Regions from separate parts of the Streptomyces sp. NPDC101165 genome, predicted to be linked through region 2. Evidence: riboswitches for the same ligand, from Rfam matches in the RefSeq annotation. Region 2 holds a riboswitch; each other region holds the start of a gene.
The links. A riboswitch is a leader RNA that binds a small molecule or an ion and turns the genes downstream of it on or off. The one in region 2 is predicted to bind cobalamin.
Positions count from the first base shown of each region.

Region 1: it holds a riboswitch for cobalamin, as region 2 does, so the genes downstream of both, ACIRVH_RS11185 (ribonucleoside-diphosphate reductase subunit alpha) here and ACIRVH_RS21560 (cobalamin biosynthesis protein) in region 2, are expected to answer to the same signal.
Region 3: it holds a riboswitch for cobalamin, as region 2 does, so the genes downstream of both, ACIRVH_RS26955 (CbtB-domain containing protein) here and ACIRVH_RS21560 (cobalamin biosynthesis protein) in region 2, are expected to answer to the same signal.

Region 1 is NZ_JBIWPG010000004.1:453,668-459,886, forward strand. It holds gene ACIRVH_RS11175 (cytochrome P450) at 1-701, shown strand, start outside; gene ACIRVH_RS11180 (ribonucleotide-diphosphate reductase subunit beta) at 831-1,844, opposite strand; gene ACIRVH_RS11185 (ribonucleoside-diphosphate reductase subunit alpha) at 1,844-4,222, opposite strand; cobalamin riboswitch at 4,347-4,506, opposite strand; gene mctP (monocarboxylate uptake permease MctP) at 4,626-6,219, opposite strand, start outside.
Region 2 is NZ_JBIWPG010000009.1:328,580-334,798, forward strand. It holds gene cobN (cobaltochelatase subunit CobN) at 1-1,630, opposite strand, end outside; gene ACIRVH_RS21555 (cobyric acid synthase) at 1,627-3,159, opposite strand; gene ACIRVH_RS21560 (cobalamin biosynthesis protein) at 3,156-4,100, opposite strand; cobalamin riboswitch at 4,200-4,342, opposite strand; gene ACIRVH_RS21565 (hypothetical protein) at 4,588-4,815, opposite strand; gene ACIRVH_RS21570 (anion permease) at 4,844-6,091, opposite strand.
Region 3 is NZ_JBIWPG010000012.1:287,574-293,792, forward strand. It holds partial or broken gene ACIRVH_RS26930 (MFS transporter) at 1-92, shown strand, start outside; partial or broken gene ACIRVH_RS26935 (hypothetical protein) at 266-460, shown strand; gene ACIRVH_RS26940 (histidine phosphatase family protein) at 579-1,157, shown strand; gene ACIRVH_RS26945 (hypothetical protein) at 1,164-1,517, opposite strand; gene ACIRVH_RS26950 (CbtA family protein) at 1,610-2,362, opposite strand; gene ACIRVH_RS26955 (CbtB-domain containing protein) at 2,384-2,605, opposite strand; cobalamin riboswitch at 2,642-2,784, opposite strand; gene ACIRVH_RS26960 (MMPL family transporter) at 2,897-5,083, opposite strand; gene ACIRVH_RS26965 (rhodanese-like domain-containing protein) at 5,662-6,219, opposite strand, start outside.

The sequences.
Region 1 (6,219 bases), on a different contig from region 2:
AGATCGTCGACGAGCGGAGGGCATCTGGTCAAAAGCCGGACGATTTGCTGACGGCATTGCTGGAGGCGAAGGACGACAATGGCGACCTCATCGGGGAACAGGAGATCCACGACCAGGTGGTCGCGATACTCACCCCCGGAAGTGAAACAGTCGCCTCCACGATCATGTGGCTGCTCCAGGTCCTCGCGGAACATCCGGAACACGCCGAGAAGGTGCGCGCCGAGGTCGAATCCGTGACCGGCGGCCGGCCCGTTGCATTCGCGGACGTCCGGGAGCTCAGGTACACCAACAATGTCGTCGTCGAGGCCATGCGGCTGCGGCCCGCCGTATGGATATTGACGCGACGCGCGGTGACCGACACCGCGCTCGGCGGCTATCGCATTCCGGCGGGGGCGGACATCGTCTACAGCCCGTACGCCATCCAGCGCGACGGCCGTTCCTACGACCACCACCTCGACTTCGACCCCGACCGCTGGCAGCCCGAGCGGGTGAAGGAGGTGCCCAAGTACGCGATGAGCCCGTTCAGCGTGGGCAACCGCAAGTGCCCCAGCGACCACTTCTCCATGTCCCAGCTGAGCCTGATCATCGCGGCGATCTCGGCGAAGTACCGCTTCGAGCAGGTCGGCGGGTCGAACGACACCACCCGTGTGGGCATCACGCTCCGGCCCCACCGGCTGCTGCTGCAGCCCGTGGAGTGGTGAGCGAGTGGTGAGAGACGTGTGGTGAGCGACGAGTGGTGAACGACACCCGCCGACGACCGGCGCGCGCTCAGGTGGCTTGCGAGCCCCGGAACGCGCGCCGGATCGATGGTCGGCCGAGGGCGACCGGACTCAGAAGTCCTCGTCCAGGTCGACCGTGCCCTCCACGGCCACCTGGTAGGCCGACGGGCGACGCTCGAAGAAGTTGGTCAGCTCCTGAACGCCCTGCAGCTCCATGAAGGAGAAGGGGTTCTCGGAGCCGTACACCGGGGCGAAGCCGAGGCGGGTGAGGCGCTGGTCGGCGACGCACTCGAGGTACTGCCGCATCGAATCGGTGTTCATGCCCGGCAGGCCGTCGCCGCACAGGTCACGCGCGAACTGCAGCTCGGCCTCGACGGCCTCCCGCAGCATGTCCGTGACCTGCTGCTGCAGCTCGTCGTCGAAGAGCTCCGGCTCCTCCTTGCGGACGGTGTCGACCACGTCGAAGGCGAACGACATGTGCATCGTCTCGTCGCGGAACACCCAGTTGGTGCCGGTGGCGAGACCGTGCAGCAGACCCCGGCTGCGGAACCAGTAGACGTACGCGAAGGCGCCGTAGAAGAACAGGCCCTCGATGCACGCGGCGAAGCAGATGAGGTTGAGCAGGAAGCGCCGGCGGTCCGCCTTGGACTCCAGGCGGTCCAGCTTCTCGACCTCGTTGATCCACTTGAAGCAGAACCCGGCCTTCTCACGGATCGACGGGATGTTCTCCACGGCCGCGAAGGCGGCGGCGCGGTCGTCCGGGTCGGGCAGGTAGGTGTCGAGCAGCGTCAGATAGAACTGGACGTGCACGGCCTCCTCGAAGAGCTGGCGCGACAGGTACAGGCGCGCCTCCGGGGAGTTGATGTGCTTGTACAGCGTCAGCACCAGGTTGTTCGCGACGATCGAGTCGCCCGTCGCGAAGAAGGCCACCAGACGGCCGATCAGGTGCTGCTCGGCCGGCGTCAGCTTGGCGAGGTCGGCGACGTCCGAGTGGAGGTCGACCTCCTCGACGGTCCAGGTGTTCTTGATGGCGTCCCGGTAGCGCTCGTAGAAGTCGGGGTAGCGCATGGGACGCAGGGTCAGTTCGAAGCCCGGGTCGAGCAGGTTCTGGTTACGGGTGGTCATTACTGGCAGGCCTCGCAGGACTCGGGGTTCTCAAGGGAGCAGGCGACGGCGTCGGGGTCGGCGGCCTGCTGCACGGGGATGGGTGTCTGGCTCTGCGCCTGGGCGGCGCGGGCGATGCGGGTCGCCGGGCGGGAGCGCAGGTAGTACGTCGTCTTCAGGCCCTGCTTCCAGGCGTACGCGTACATCGAGGAGAGCTTGCCGATCGTCGGCGTCTCCAGGAACAGGTTCAGGGACTGCGACTGGTCCAGGAACGGGGTGCGGGCCGCGGCCATGTCGATCAGGCCGCGCTGCGGGATCTCCCACGCCGTGCGGTACAGCGCCCGCACGTCGGCCGGGATCCACACGAAGTCCTGCACCGAGCCGTTGGAGTCGCGCAGCGCCTCACGGGTGCGCGCGTCCCAGACGCCCAGCTCCTTGAGGTCCTGCACCAGGTAGGAGTTGACCTGCAGGAACTCGCCGGACAGCGTCTCGCGCTTGAACAGGTTGGAGACCTGCGGCTCGATGCACTCGTACACGCCCGCGATGGAAGCGATGGTGGCGGTCGGGGCGATCGCCAGCAGCAGCGAGTTGCGCATGCCGACCGCGGCGATCCGCTCGCGCAGGGCCGCCCAGCGCTCGGGCCAGGTCAGCTCGGCGTCGTAGTGGTCGGGGTGCAGGACACCCCGGGCGGTCCGGGTCTTCTCCCAGGCCGGCAGCGCGCCGTTGCGCTCGGCCAGGTCGGTGGAGGCCTCGTACGCGGCGAGCATGATCCGCTCGGCGATCCGCGTCGACAGCGCCTTGGCCTCGGCGGAGTCGAAGGGCAGGCGCAGCTTGAAGAAGACGTCCTGCAGACCCATCGCACCCAGGCCCACCGGACGCCACCTGGCGTTGGAGCGGCCCGCCTGCTCGGTCGGGTAGAAGTTGATGTCGACCACGCGGTCGAGGAAGGTGACGGCCGTGCGGACCGTCTCGTCGAGGCGCTCCCAGTCGATGTCCCCGCCCCGCACGAAGGCACCGAGGTTGACCGAACCCAGGTTGCAGACCGCCGTCTCGCCGTCGTCGGTGACCTCCAGGATCTCCGTGCAGAGGTTCGAGGAGTGCACGACGTGGCCCGCCTCGGCCGTCTGGTTGGCGGTGCGGTTGGCGGCGTCCTTGAAGGTCATCCAGCCGTTGCCGGTCTGCGCGAGGGTGCGCATCATGCGGCCGTACAGGTCGCGGGCCGGGATGGTCTTCTTCGCGAGCCCGTTCGCCTCCGCCTTGCGGTACGCGGCGTCGAACTCCTCGCCCCACAGGTCGACCAGCTCCGGCACGTCCGCCGGGGAGAACAGCGACCACTGCTCGTCGGCGTTGACCCGGCGCATGAACTCGTCCGGGATCCAGTGCGCGAGGTTGAGGTTGTGGGTACGGCGGGCGTCCTCACCGGTGTTGTCGCGCAGCTCCAGGAACTCCTCGATGTCGGAGTGCCAGGTCTCCAGGTACACCGCGGCCGCGCCCTTGCGCCGGCCGCCCTGGTTCACGGCGGCCACCGAGGCGTCCAGGGTCTTCAGGAACGGGACGATGCCGTTGGAGTGCCCGTTGGTGCCGCGGATCAGCGAACCGCGGCTGCGGATCCGGGAGTACGACAGCCCGATGCCGCCGGCGTGCTTCGAGAGGCGGGCGACCTGGTGGTAGCGGTCGTAGATGGAGTCCAGCTCGTCCAGCGGGGAGTCGAGGAGGTAGCAGGACGACATCTGGGGGTGCCGCGTGCCGGAGTTGAAGAGGGTGGGGGAGGAGGGCAGGTAGTCGAGGCGGCTCATGAGCCCGTAGAGCGCGGCGACTTCGTCGACGGAGCGGGTCGTGTCGTCCTCGGCGAGACCCGCGGCGACGCGCAGCATGAAGTGCTGGGGCGTCTCGATCACCTTGCGGGTGAAGGGGTGGCGCAGCAGGTAGCGGCTGTGCAGGGTGCGCAGGCCGAAGTAGCCGAAGCGGTCGTCGCCGTTCGCGTCGATCAGCGTGTCGAGACGCGCGGCGTGCAGCCGTACGAACTCCGCCGTGCGGTCGGCGACCAGGCCCTCGCGGTGGCCCACGGCGACGGACTCGGTGAAGGACGTCACGCCCTGCGAGGCGGCCTCGGCGCGGATCGAGACGGTCAGCAGCCGGGCGGCCAGCCGGGAGTAGGCGGGGTCCTCGGAGATGAGGCCGGCGGCCGCCTCCGTGGCCAGCTCGCGCAGCTCCGCCTCGTCGGCCCGGGCGGACCGGCCCCGCAGCGCGGCCGCGGCGACCCGGCCGGGGTCGGCGTCGGGGAGGTCGGCGGTCAGCTCGGTCAGGGTCCGCAGCAGCGCGGCACCGGGACCGTCGGTCTCCACCGGAGCTGCGGTCGCCTGGACGGCTGAAGCCGGGTCGGCTGGCGCGATGGTCACGTGGGGCTCTCCCTCGCTCGGCACAGGGCCTGGCGGAGGGCAGGGGGCAGCACGAGCGCGCACGGCGTCGCGTCCACCAGCCCACTCCACGAGGCCCGGACGTCTGAAGGCACCCGGACCGGACGGCCGGGCGCGCGCTGGCGACAGGTCCTCGGACTGAACAGGCGTGCGGATGCACGCAAGTACACCGTTGCGGGACAGTTCCGGATTCGCACCGGATTCCCCTGTGGCGACAGCGAGGATGAGCATACATCTAGTGCCGGGTCGTGGTGTCACCCCCAGATGTTGTGTCTGTTGCGTGTTGCGGCGGCTTCAGAGGGTCAACAGCGGGCCGCCGTGGTGCGTGTTGTCGGCGGCCCGCTGCGGGTGGATCGTGGTTGCTCGCGCCCCTTCGGGGCGCGTCTCAGTGCCCGGCGCCTGCCGTGGCCGGCGGAAGTTCCACCTGAACTCCCGCGTCGCCCGCGTCCGCCGTGTAGTCCTCGGGGCGGGTCTCGTCGAGGCCCTCAGGGGCCTTCAGGGCCTTCAGGACGAAGGTCAGGACCACCGTGACGGCGACGTTCAGGACGAAGGCCGTGAGGCCGATGTAGCCGATCTCACCGATGCCCGGGATCTCCTTGGCGGAGCCGCCGAAGTGCTTCTGGGTCGGCGAGGCCACCCCGTAGGCGGCGACCGTGCCGTAGACCATGCCGACCGCCCAGCCGGCGAGCAGCGCCCAGCGGTGGAACCAACGGGTGAACAGGCCGCCGACCAGGGCCGGGAAGGTCTGCAGGATCCAGATGCCGCCCAGCAGCTGGAAGTTGATGGCGACCGTCTTGTCCATGGTGAGGACGAAGACCAGCGCGCCGACCTTGACCAGCAGCGACACGAGCTTGGAGACCTGGGCCTCCTGCTTCGGCGTGGCGTCCGGCCGGATGAAGTCCTTGTAGATGTTGCGGGTGAAGAGGTTCGCCGCGGCGATGGACATGATGGCCGCGGGCACGAGGGCACCGATGCCGATCGCCGCGAAGGCCACGCCCGCGAACCAGTCCGGGAACATGTTCTCGAACAGCTGCGGGATCGCCAACTGCCCGTTGGTGACGTTCACCCCGGCCGCGATCGCCATGAAGCCGAGCAGCGCGAGCAGGCCCAGCATCAGCGAGTACAGCGGCAGGATCGTGGTGTTGCGCCGGATCACCTCACGGCTCCGGGACGAGAGCGTCGCGGTGATCGAGTGCGGGTACATGAACAGCGCGAGCGCCGAACCGAGCGCCAGCGTGGCGTACGTCCACTGGCCCGCAGGGGCCGGTACGAGCCCGCCCGCACCCGCCTTCGTGAACTTCTCGCCGGCCTTGGCGAAGATGTCGTCGAACCCGCCCAGCTTGATCGGGATGTAGATGATCGCCACCGTGATGACGATGTAGATCAGCGTGTCCTTGACGAACGCGATCAGCGCGGGGGCGCGCAGACCCGACGAGTACGTGTACGCGGCCAGCACGCCGAAGGCGATGAGCAGCGGCAGGTCCTTCACGAACCAGTTGGTGTTCTCGCCGCCGCCGACGCCCATCACGTCCAGCACCGCCTGGATGCCGACGAGCTGGAGCGCGATGTACGGCATCGTCGCGAGGATGCCGGTGAGCGCCACGGCCAGCGACAGGCCCTTGGAGCCGAAGCGGCCGCGCACGAAGTCCGAGGTCGTCACATAGCCGTGCTTGTGCGAGACCGACCAGAGGCGGGGCAGGAACGTGAAGATCAGCGGGTAGACCAGGATGGTGTACGGCACGGCGAAGAAGCCGGCCGCCCCCGCCGTGTAGATCGCCGCCGGCACGGCGACGAAGGTGTACGCCGTGTACAGGTCGCCGCCGAGCAGGAACCAGGTGATCCAGGTGCCGAACGACCGTCCGCCCAGGCCCCATTCGTCCAGGGAGTGCTCGTTCTCGGCCCTGCGCCAGCGGGCGGCCAGGAAGCCCATGACCGTGACGGCCAGGAAGAAGAAGATGAAGACGCCGAGCGCGACGCCG
Region 2 (6,219 bases):
CGTTGACGATGAACGGGTAGACGAGGGGCAGCTCGCCGAGGACGGCGTCCGGGGCGCAGCCGGCGCTCAGACCCAGGCCCTTGCCCGGCAGCCACTCCATCGTGCCGTGCTTGCCCATGTGCACGATCGCGTCGGCGCCGAAGCTGTTGTCGAGCCAGCGGTAGGCCGCCATGTAGTGGTGCGACGGCGGCATGTCGGGGTCGTGGTAGATCGCGATCGGGTTCTCGCCGAAACCGCGCGGCGGCTGGATCATCACGACGACGTTCCCGAACTGCAGGGACGCGAGCACGATCTCGTCCCCGTCGACGTACAGGCTGCCCGGCGGCTCGCCCCACGCCTCCAGCATCGCGTCCCGCAGCTCCGGGTCGAGCTTGTCGAACCACGCCCGGTAGTCGGCGAGCGGCACCCGCGCGGGCGCGGCCGCCAGCTGCTCCTCGGTGAGCCACTCGACGTCGTGCCCGCCGGCCTCGATCAGCCGGTGGATCAACTCGTCGCCGTTGTCCGGGTATGCGGTCAGCCCGTACCCGGCTTCCTTCAGGGCGTCCAGGACGCGTACCGCCGACGCGGGCGTGTCCAGGCCCACCGCGTTGCCGACCCGGGAGTGCTTGGTCGGGTAGGCGGTGAAGACCAGCGCGATCTTCTTGTCCGCGTTCGGCTTGTGCTTCAACTGCGCGTGCCGTACGGCGATCCCGGCCACCCGCGACGCCCGCTCGGGGTCGGCGACGTACACCGGGACGTCGTCCGGTCCCTGCTCCTTGAAGGAGAACGGCACCGTGACGAGGCGGCCGTCGAACTCGGGGATCGCGACCTGCATCGCCGCGTCCATGGGGGAGAGCGCGGCGTCCGACTCGTCCCAGGCGGCCCGCGAGGAGGTGAGGCAGAGACCCTGCAGCACCGGGACGTTCAGGTCGGCGAGCGCCCCGATGTCCCAGGACTCCTCGTCGCCGCCCGCCGAGGCCTGCGAGGCGTGCGTACCGCCGGCCGCCAGGACGGTGGCGACCAGGGCGTCGGCCCGCCCCAGCAGCTCGTACAGCCCGGCGTCCGCGCCGCGCAGCGAACCGCAGTACACGGGCAGGGCGTTGACGCCCCGCGCCTCGATCGCCTCGCACAGCGTGTCCACGAAGGCGGTGTTGCCGCTCAGCTCGTGCGCCCGGTAGAAGAGGACGCCCACGGTCGGCCGGCCGTCCCGGATCTCGTACGAGCCGTGCAGGCCGTACTCGGGCATCTTCCGCGGCTCTTCGAAGCCCTCGCCGGTCAGCAGCACGGTGTCGGACAGGAACCGGGCCAGCTCGGTCAGGTTCGCGGGCCCGCCCTCGACCAGGTACTTCAGGGCCTCCGCCACGACACCCGCCGGTACGGACGACTCGGCCATCAGCTCGGCGTCCGGCACGGACTCGCCGCCCAGCAGCACGGTCGGCACGCCGGACGCCCGGAGCGCGGCCAGCCCGTCCTCCCAGGCGCGCTTGCCGCCCAGCAGCCGTACGACGGCGATGTCCGCGCCCTCGACGAGGCCCGGCAGCTCCTCCGCGACGTCCACCCGGGTGGGGTTCCCGATCCGGTAGCCGGCGCCGGAGGCCCGGGCCGCCAGCAGATCGGTGTCGGCGGTCGACAACAACAACACTGTGCTCATGCGGGCGCTCCCGGTGGAATGAAAGGCAGTCCTTGCGGCGCGCCCGACTCGATGAGCCGCCAGAGCGCGTCCGTGTCCGCGTGCTGTTCGATCAGGTCGCCGAGCCGGTCGAGCTGCTCCTCGCGCAGCGCGGCGAACGAGGTGTCGGGGGCCGGTACGAAGCGGCGCCCCGCGGCGGCCGCCACCTCGCGCAGGAAGGCCCGCCGGAAACCGTCCGACTCCAGCGAGCCGTGCCAGTGCGTGCCCCAGGTCTGACCGACCCGGCAGCCGTCCAGGCCGTGTCCCCTGCCATCGGTGATGAACGCCTCCCCTCCCTCGACGGAGGCGACCCCGTGATGGATCTCGTAGCCCTCGACCCGCTCCCCGAGGGCTTCCCCGGTCGGCCGGGTGAGGGTCTTCTCGCGGGCGAACCGCACCCGCACGGGGAGCACTCCGAGCCCCGCGACGCTGCCGGCGCGCGACTCGACCTCGTCCTCGATGTGCTCGCCGAGGATCTGGAAGCCGCCGCAGACGCCGAGAACCGGGCGTCCCTCCGCGGCCCTTCTGACGAGGGCGTCCGCGAGGCCCCGCTCCCGCAGCCAGGCGAGGGCCCTGACCGTCCCCCGGGTCCCCGGGATCACCACGAGGTCGGCGTCCGCCAGCTCCTCCGGCCGGTCCACGAACCGCACGACGACGCCCGGTTCGGCGGCCAGCGCGTCCACGTCCGTAAAGTTGGACATGAGCGGGAGCGCGCAGACCGCTACCCGCAGCACGTCCTCGCCGACGGGCGGGGCGGTGTTCGACTCCCGCACGGTCCCGCGCAGCGAGACCCTCAGTCCGTCCTCCTCGTCGATACCGAGCCCGTGCCGGAACGGCAGCACGCCGTAGGTGTGCCGCCCGGTGAGCCCGTGCAGCATGTCCAACCCCGGCTCCAGCAGGCTGACATCCCCACGGAACTTGTTCACCAGGAACCCGGCGACCAGCTCCTGGTCCTCCCGGGACAGCAGCGCGACGGTTCCGAAGAAGGAGGCGAACACGCCCCCGCGGTCGATGTCGCCCACCACCAGCACGGGCAGCCGCGCGTTCCGCGCGATCCCCATGTTCACGATGTCGGTACGCCGCAGATTGATCTCCGCGGGCGAACCGGCCCCCTCACAGATCACCGCGTCATACGTGCCCCGCAACTCGGCCAGACAGTCCAGCACCGTGCCGAGCAGCTGCTGTTGGCGCCCCCCGTGGTACCCGCGTGCGCTCAGCTCGCCCACCGGCTTGCCGAGCAGCACCACCTGGCTGCTCTGCTCGCCACCGGGCTTGAGCAGCACGGGGTTCATCAGCGCGGTCGGCTCGACACGACAGGCCTGGGCCTGCATGGCCTGGGCCCGCCCGATCTCGGCGCCCTCCCGGGTCACGAACGAGTTGAGGGACATGTTCTGCGCCTTGAAGGGCGCGACCTTGACGCCCTGGCGCACCAGCCACCGGCAGATCCCGGCCGTCACGACGCTCTTGCCGGCGTCGGAGGTGGTGCCGGCGACGAGAAGACCACCGTTCACTTCCCACGTCCCTTCACGAGTCGGCGCGCGGCGACCGTGACGCCGAGCGCGAGCAGGCCGACCCGGCGGGAGAGCCGTACGGCCCGGTCGATGTCGGTGACCCGGACGGCCCGTCCGGTGTCCCCGCCCAGTACGGGCCGGTGTTCGACGCGCCCGCCGTAGGAGAGCGTCCCGCCCAGCCGCACACCGAGGGCACCCGCGAACGAGGCCTCGACGGGCCCGGCGTTGGGGCTCGGGTGCTTGCGGGCGTCCGCCCGCCAGGCACGCACGGCGCCGCGGGGGTCCGGTCCGGCCACGGCGGCGAGTACGGCGGTCAGCCGCGCCCCCGGCCAGCCGACGAGGTCGTCGAGCCGGGCGGAGGCCCAGCCGTAGCGCCGGAAGCGGGCCGACCTGTGCCCCACCATCGCGTCCAGGGTGTTGACGGCCCGGAACCCGAGCAGCCCCGGCACCCCGCCCACCGCACCCCACACGAGCGCGCCCACGACGGCGTCGGAGGTGTTCTCGGCGACGGACTCGACCACGGCCCGGGCGATCCCGTCGGCGTCGAGGGCCTGCGGATCCCGCCCGCACAGATGCGGCAGCCGCGCCCGGGCCGCCTCGACGTCCCCGGCCTCCAGCGCGCGCCCGACGGTCCACGCCTCCCGGGCGAGCGAAGTACCCCCGACCACGGCCCAGGTGGCGGCGGCGGTCAGCGCGACGGAAGCGACGGGGGAGCGGCGCACGGCCCGCTCGGCCACGGCCCCCAGCGCGACGGCACCTCCGGCGCACACGGCGGTGTGCAGCGCACCCCAGCCGCGGTGGTCGTGCCACAGCGCGCGTTCCACGGCGGCGGCTGCCCGGCCGAACGCGGCGACCGGGTGCCCACGGCGCGGATCGCCGAGGACCAGGTCGCCGAGGAGGCCGGCGGCGGCGCCGTACGCGTAGCAGCGATCGGCACCCATCGGCTCAGCCGGCCGTGGGGGCAGGCAGGGCCTGGTTACTGAACCTCAATCGGCAGCCGCGCATGGCGATATGTCCTCACTCAGGGTGTCCACGCCCTGGTTCGACGAGACCGGCGGTGAGAGTTCCTGGCTCCCGGGGATTTCTTCCCCGGTGACAGTGGCGGGACCGCGCCGGATTCGCACCGGCTTCCTCTCCTGCCGCCGTACATGGCCTGGGCAGTCCACCACGCGCCCGGAAGGGCCGTCAACTTGCCTTTGACCTGGGATGCCGGACTGTGCTGAGGCCCACACCGCGGGCACGCGGGGCGGCGCCGAGCGACCGGGTTGCGGTGAATTCCACTCCCTCGGGCGGCACTCGGGGCTCCCGTTCGTACTCACGGACCGTCACGGCCCGCACCGGCGCGTACGTCTCAGGGGCGGACATGCGTCCGCCCTGTCGTTCCGCTGGAGCGGTGCCGACAGGGCGGACGAGGGAGAGACTTCGGTGTCAGGGCTTCGCCACGATCAGATAGATCCCGTACGCCACCGCAGCGGCACAGGCCGCGAAGCACACGTACGCACCGGTCACGGACAGCGCCGCGGACCCACCCTGCGCCGTGGCCTTCTCGCGGCGCGACAGGCCGTTGACGCCGAGGGTGAACAGGGCCACCAGGCCCACCGTGAACGCGAGGCTGACGCCGAAGACGGAGCCGAGGGCCGCCCAGTCGATCTTCATGGGGATGCTTCCTTCAGTTTCCGGGCGGTCAGACTGCGGCGGCCGGCGGGGTCGCCGGAGCCGGTTCGGTGGTGGCCTGCGCCGGGATCGTGGCCGACAGACCCTCGGCGACGGTGCCCGCGGGCGGCGGGGTCACCGCGGCGATGGCGGTGGTCACCACACCGGCCGGCTCCACCGTGTCGTCGACGACGTTGGTGTGGTCCACGACCTCGCGGCGGGAGATCTTCCAGATCGCGGCGCTGGCACCGACCAGGAAGACGGCGACGGCCGCGGTGCCCCAGTCACCCAGGTCCGTGACGGACTCGGCGCCCGCGCCGACCAGCGCGGCGGCCGGCAGGGTCAGCCCCCAGGCGATGAACATGCGGGTCGCGGTGGACCAGCGGACCACACCGCCCTTGCGGCCCAGGCCCGCACCCATCACCGAGCCGGAGACGACGTGGGTGGTGGAGAGGGAGAAGCCGAGGTGCGAGGAGGCCAGGATGGCCGTGGCCGCGCTGGTCTGGGCGGCGAAGCCCTGTCGCGGCTCCAGGTCGGTCAGGCCCTTGCCCATGGTGCGGATGATGCGCCAGCCGCCGATGTAGGTGCCGAGCGCGATGGCCAGACCCGCGGAGAGGATGACCCAGGTGGGAGGGTTGGAGCCGGGGGCGATGGCGCCGCCCGCGATGAGGGCGAGGGTGATGATGCCCATCGTCTTCTGCGCGTCGTTGGTGCCGTGGGCGAGGGAGACCAGACCGGCGGAGGCGATCTGACCGGCGCGGTAGCCCTTGCGGGTGGCCTCGCCTTCGGCGTTCTTGCCGATGCCGTAGGAGAAGCGGGTGGCCAGCATCGCGGCGAGACCCGCGACGATCGGCGCGGCGACCGCCGGGAGCAGCACCTTGGTGACGAGCACGTCACTGTGGACGGCACCGAAGCCGGCGGAGGCGACGGTGGCGCCGATCAGGCCGCCCATCAGGGCGTGCGAGGAGCTGGACGGCAGTCCGACCAGCCAGGTCAGCAGGTTCCAGAGGATCGCGCCGACCAGGGCGGCGAATATGACCTCGGGACGGATGCCGGTCTCATCGACCAGGCCCTTGGAGATCGTGTTGGCGACCTCCACGGAGAGGAAAGCGCCTACAAGGTTGAGGGCGGCGGACATGACCACCGCGACCTTGGGCTTGAGTGCACCGGTCGAGATGGTGGTGGCCATCGCGTTGGCGGTGTCATGAAAACCGTTCGTGAAATCGAACGCAAGTGCGGTTACCACCACAATCGCGAGGATCAGCGAGAAGTTTTCCATTTACCCAGGCAATCGTTCGAGGTCGTTGGCTGTTGGACCGTAGGCAACCTGGGTGAACGGAAGGTGAACTGGGGCGGGCGTCAGGGTGTCATCAGGGGGGTGGGTGGGATTTCGTTCGGATCCAAGCC
Region 3 (6,219 bases), on a different contig from region 2:
CCCGATGGTGAGCCCCGGACCACGTCCGCGCCCTGACCGTCGTGACACTCGCGGGCGGTTTCGCCTCCACCGTCTTCGCCCCAGCGACTGCAACATCCCATACTTGCGCCCACCTGGCCCATTGTGAGTTGCCCAGTCGCCGACGCGCCTGCGACACAGAAGATGAGCCACTGGGGCAGCGTCATCGTGTTCAGGATGGGCCCAACTGCCACGGTGGCCTTCTTGGCCTCACCTGCAGAGCACCGCTACAGCCCCACAATGGCATGTCTACGACATCCACTCCCCGCGCGTGCCCGGCGCGGGCGAGGCGGCCGACCTCCTGCGCCTCGGGCTCGCGGCCATCCCGGCCGAACGCCTGTGGGTCAACCCGGACTGCGGGCTCAAGACCCGCGGCTGGCCGGAGGTACGGGCCTCCCTGGAGAACCTGGTCACCGCGACGCGGACCGTGCGCACGGAGATCCAGTCACCGAGCCCGCCCCGGCCGGGGCGGGTCTGCACGGCTGCCCCGCAAGCCCGTACCGTCGTACGCACACAGTCCAGACACCCCGCCCCACGGCGGAAGCAGGAGGAGCAACCGCGTGACCAGCCGCGTCACTCTCATCTCACCCGCGACCACGCCCTCGCTGCGGCGGGCCCGCTTCGACGACGGCGACTCGATCGAGGACGGCGCGGCGGCACGGGCCAGGTCGGCGGCCGGGTCCCTGCCCGCACCAGGCCGCGTCCTCGCCTCTCCCAGCGTGCGCTGCCGGGAGACGGCCTCCGCGCTCGGCCTCGACGCCTCGGTGGAACCGGAGCTCTCGGGCCTCGACGTGGGCCGGTGGCGGGGGCGGACGCTGGACGACGTCGGTGCCGCCGAGCCGGAGATGGTGACCCGCTGGCTGGCCGATCCCGGGGCTGCACCGCACGGCGGCGAGTCGGTGCGGGAGCTGTGTGCACGGGTCGCGCGCTGGCTGGACACGAGTGGACTGGCGGACGGCAGGACGATCGCCGTGGTGGAGCCCGATGTCGTACGGGCCGTGGTGGTACACGCGTTGGGCGCGCCCGAGGCGGCGTTCTGGCGCCTCGACGTCCCGCCGCTCACGGCGACGGAGGTCACCGGCCGGTCCGGGCGCTGGAACGTGCGCCTCGGACACGGCCTCGCCCAGCCGGGGGACTGACGGCGGTCAGGGAGTGGCGTCCCGATGGCGACGCAGCAGTGCCGCGATGGCGCACCGCAGGCAGTCGGTGTCCGTGTCGCCGGTCGTGCCGTGGTCGCCGTGGCAGTCGACCGTCGTCCGTCGGCCCGCGCCCTCATCCGGTGTGCGGCAGGCAGCCGTTGGGCCATCGACCAGGGCTGCCAGCTCGTCGAGAAATCTCTCGGTCCGTTTGACCTGCTGGGCGAGCACCCGTACCCGCGCGCTCTGGCCGCCGATCTGGCGTCGGCTGGCGATGAGTTGGGCGTACTCCTCCATGGTCAGGGCGACCGCCTCGCGTCCGCCGAGAGTGATGTGGCACGGTTCGGGACGTTGTCTGGCCACTCGGCTCCTCCGCTCGTCGCCTCCGCAGGTGTCCCGGAAACGGGAGAGGGCCCCCGGACGGTTCCGAAGGGCCCTCTCGTGTCCTGAACAGATCAGTGCGTGGCGGGAACTCTCCGCCCGGACGCGGCCGTCGCGGGCTTCGGGTTCAGCTGCCGCTCGGCCAACTCGCCGAAGAGCAGGCCGAATCCACCCCACAGTACGGCCTGGATGGCCAGTGCGGAGAGGCGGAACCGCCACAGCAGGGTGGCTGGGAAGTCCTTCGGCACCTCGTTGACGGCCGGCAGGAAGGCGTAGGCCAGGCCGATCACGACGGCGAAGGCGGCGACCGCAACGACGGTCGCGTACCAGGTGCCCAGGGAAGGCGCCAGGCGCTTGCCCAGGATGGTGGCGGCGACCACCAGGAGCACGCTGAGCAGCATCATCAGGAAGTACAGGGTCGTCCGCTTGCCGATGGTGTCGGGATCACCGACCGACGGCGGGTTGGCCGGGTACTTCAGGAACGGGACGACGTACACGGCGAGCAGTGCACAGCTGGACAGCAGCAGCGCGGTCGCCCGCGGGCTGAAGCGGCCGACACGGCCGAGCGCGACGCAGAAGGCGAGCGCGGCGATGCCGCCGAAGGCGACCCCGTAGATGAGGACGCCGGTGGCCAGGCCCGCGGTGGACTGCAGGGAGCGGGAGACGACCTCCATCCCGTGCTCGTGGGAGTGGGCGTCCTCGAAGCTGATCGCGCTGTCGACGTTCGGCTCACCCAGGAAGTAGGCGGCTACGAGGGCGAGCACGCCGGCGGCCAGGCCGGCGAGCATGCCCCGCACGAGAAGGTTTCTCACGGTTGCGGAGTTCATGGTCGAGCGGCGTCCCTCGCGTCAGTGGCAGGGGAAGCCGAGAAGGTGGCGTGCGTCGTGCACCCACTCGTGGACGTCCGTGCCGTTGAACACGGAGGTGGCGCCCTGCTCGGCGCCGACGAAGTACAGCAGGACGAGCATGAGGATGCCGAAGAAGACCGCCCACGGTGCGATCGCCTTCAGCGGCAGCGTGGCGGGAACGGCGGGGGTGGTGGCTGTCGGCTGGGCGACGGTCTGCGCCATGGCAGGACCTCCTCTGGGAGTTCGCGTCCCATCTCGGTGGTGCACATGACGACGGCCACGGGTCTGACTCACGGGCCACCCAGGGGTGTTCCGCATACAGTGGCGCGACCGTTCCGGATTCCCACCGGCTTCCGACTCGCCGTCGTCGATATCGGACAGACCGTACCGCGTGGCGCGTGCATGGCCAAGACCGCGTGGTCCGTCGTGATCTTCCTCTCGCGTCGGCGCTGCGCCGACGGGCTGGGTCTGCCGGGCTGTGCGGCCCGGCAGACCTGCTCCGTCCTCGTGTCGCTAGCCGCGCCGACCCGACGGATCGGATGCGACCGTGTCCCGGTTCTGGCCGGGAACCGAGCCGGCGTCAGGAGATCCGGCACCGGTTGCCACTTGCCGCGCCTGGTCCCCGTGGCCCGGCCACCAGGCGGCGTGGCCGATCAGCGCGGTGAGGCTCGGCGTGAAGAACATCGCCATCACGAAGGCGGCGACCGCGATGCCGAAGGAGACCGCGAAACCCATCTCCGTGAGCAGCGCGTTGCCCGCCAGCATCATCGTGGCGAAGGTCGCCGCGAGGATGAAGCCGGCCGCCGCGACGGTCGGTCCGGCGTGCCGGAGCGCCATGCCGGCCGCCTCGCGGGGCTCGCGGCCCTCGCGGGCCTCCTCGCGGAGCCGGGCGATCATGAGGATGTTGTAGTCGGTGCCGATGGCCACCACGAACAGATACATGATCACCGGGAGCATGAACATCAGACCCGAGTGTCCCTGTCCCTCCTGGAAGATCCAGACCGTGGCGCCGAGCGTGGCACCGAAGCCGAGCCCCACCGAGGCCATCAGGTACCAGGGGGCGACCACACTGCGCAGCAGCAGCCCCAGGATGACCATGATGAGGAGGGCGGCCACGGGGAAGACCGTCCGGTAGTCGTGGTTGACCGCCGTGGCGATGTCCTTGAAGATCGAGGACATACCGCCGACGAGGGCTTCGGTGCCCTCGGGTGCGTCGGAGTGCGCGACGTCGCGCACCTCGCCCACGGCGTCGATCGCCTTGTCCGTCGACGCCTCGTACTTGAGCGTGACGGTGAAGTCGGCGGTGGTGCCGCCCTTGTTCAGCTGGGCCAGACGGGCGTTCGCGACGCCGTCCACGGCACCGAGCTTCTGCGCGTACGCGTCCAGGCCGGACTTGTCCAGCGGCTTGCCGTCGGTGCTGGACAGGAAGACGTCGGTGGGTGCGGCCGCGCCCGCCGAGTACGCCTTCTGCATCTCGTCCTGGACGACCATGGACTCCTTGGTCTTGGGCATGGAGCCCGCCGCCAGGTCGAACGTGGCGTTGAAGCCGAGGGTGCCGAGCGACAGTGCGACCAGGACGAGGCCGGACAGCGCGGCGGTCAGCGCCGGGCGGCGCTGCACGCCCCGGCCGAGGGCGGCGAACCGGGCGTTCTCCGGCTCCCGTTGCCAGGACTTGGAGGGCCAGAAGACCTTCGGTCCGATGAGCGAGACCACGGCCGGGATCAGGGTCAGGCCCGCGACCAGCGTGGCGGCGACCGCGATGGCGAGGGCGGGGCCCATCTGCTTGAGGAAGCCGAGCGTGGACAGCGCCAGCGCGAGGAAGGCGATGATGACCGCTCCGGCGGCCGAGGCGATGGCCTCGCCGACCCGGTCGACCGCGTTGATCATGGCCTGCTTCGGCTCGTCGCCGGCGCGCAGGCGCTCGCGGTAGCGGAACATCAGGAAGAGGAAGTAGTCCGTGCCCACACCGAAGAGCACGACGATCAGGATCGACGAGATCGAGCTGTTGGCCTGCAGGTCGAACAGCTTGGTGGCGTAGGCGATCAGGCCGTTGGCGACGGCGGACACCACGCCGATCAGGACCAGGGGGAGGATCGCCAGGATCGGCGCCCGGAAGATGATCAGCAGGGTGATCAGGATGATCGCGAAGGTGCCGATTCCGATCAGCGCCTGCCCGCGTTTGGACGAGTCCTGCTGGTCGAGGGCCTGCGCGGCGGAGCCTCCGAGCTTGACGTCGAGGTTCGTGCCCGTGGTCAGTTTCTTGACGTCATCGCGCAACGCCTTGGCCGCGTCGATCTGTTTGGGCTGGCCGGCGTTCCTGCTGTCCATCTGCACCAGGGTCAGGTCATACCTGCCGTCCTTGGACGGCTGGCCGGGGACGACCTTCTGCACCTGGTCGATGTGCTTGCTGCCCAGTTGTGAAGTGATCCGGGCGATGTCCTGTTTGTCGGCGGCGGTGAGCTTGCCGCCGTCGGTGCGTTGGTACAGCGCGATCGCGGACGGGGTGAAGGCGCTGGGGAACGCCTTCGCCTGTAGCTCCGCCGCTTTGATCGACTCGTAACTCTTTGGCAGGAAACTGCTCTCGTCGCTGTTCGAGGGCAGGCTCGGCGCGGTGGCGACGATCGCCACCGCCGCGATGAGCCATGCCACGATCGTCCAGACGGGATGACGGACGACGGCATTCCCAATGCGTCGGAACATGCGGAAGGTCCTCCTGGACAGGAAGATCACCGCAGCCCGGGGAGCGGACCCTGGCATCGGCGACCCTGACCGGCCGTCACTCTCGGGCCGGTCGAATGGTTGTCTTGTGATGCGATCGTAGTGACCGCACGCCGAGATCATTCCATCGCGCGACGCCTGGCCGGGAAAAACCCTTCTCTTTTCAGTCACGGCAGTTCATGCGGGGCTTGACGCGTGAACTCCCGTCTGAATGACGGGTGTTGGCGTGCGCCGCGCAGGACGGCGGCCGACACATGGACGCCCTATGGTCGCGCCTACCGCACGCCACTGTCCGGATCCGGCTCCGGCGTACGGACTTCCCCGGCGCTCACCTGCCGTGCCCCGTCGGCGCCCGTGAGGCATGCGCGCGAACACCGTGCACCCGGGGTTCGTCGAGACCGAGATGACCACCTCCGCGCCGCCGGTGGCCTCACCCCGCACGGCGGCGGCAAGTCCGTCTCGGACACGCTGCGTTCGTGAGCCGTTTCTCTGTGGAGTGAGGGCCTTGCGAATCTCCGGGGCGGCCGCGCAGCGTGCGTGGGCGCCCCGGAGCGTGTGGCTCAACGGCTGCGCAGGGCGGTGAGCGTGGCGTCGAGGTCGGCCGCGCGGGGACGGTTGTGCGGCAGCTTGCCGAGCAGGGCGGCCATGCCGCAGGTGTTGGTGAGCGCGGAGAAGACGAGACCGCCCGCAACGCCCGCCGACAGGATCTGGAAGGCCGGGTGCACGAGCAGCCCAAGGCCTATGCCGGCGAGCACCAGTGCGCCCGCCGTGAACCGGACCTGCCGCTCCATGCTCCAGCCGGCCCGGGTGTCACAGGCTGCGGGTTGCTGCAGGTCGTGGCCCGCGGCGGCCCAGCCGCTGGTGCCGCCGGCCAGGGTGGCGGTGGGTATGCCCTGCTCCGCGAGCAGCTTGCAGGCGTTCTCGGAGCGGGCTCCGGAGGCGCACACGACCAGGACGTCGCCGCGGTCGGCGGCGTGCCGGATCTCGGGCAGGGCGCGCCGGATCTGGTCCAGGGGGATGTTGAGGGCGCCGGGCAGGTGGCCCGAGGCGTACTCACCGGGGGTGCGTACGTCGATGACGGTCAGCTCGTCCAGCCGGGTGCGGGCCTGGTCGGTGCG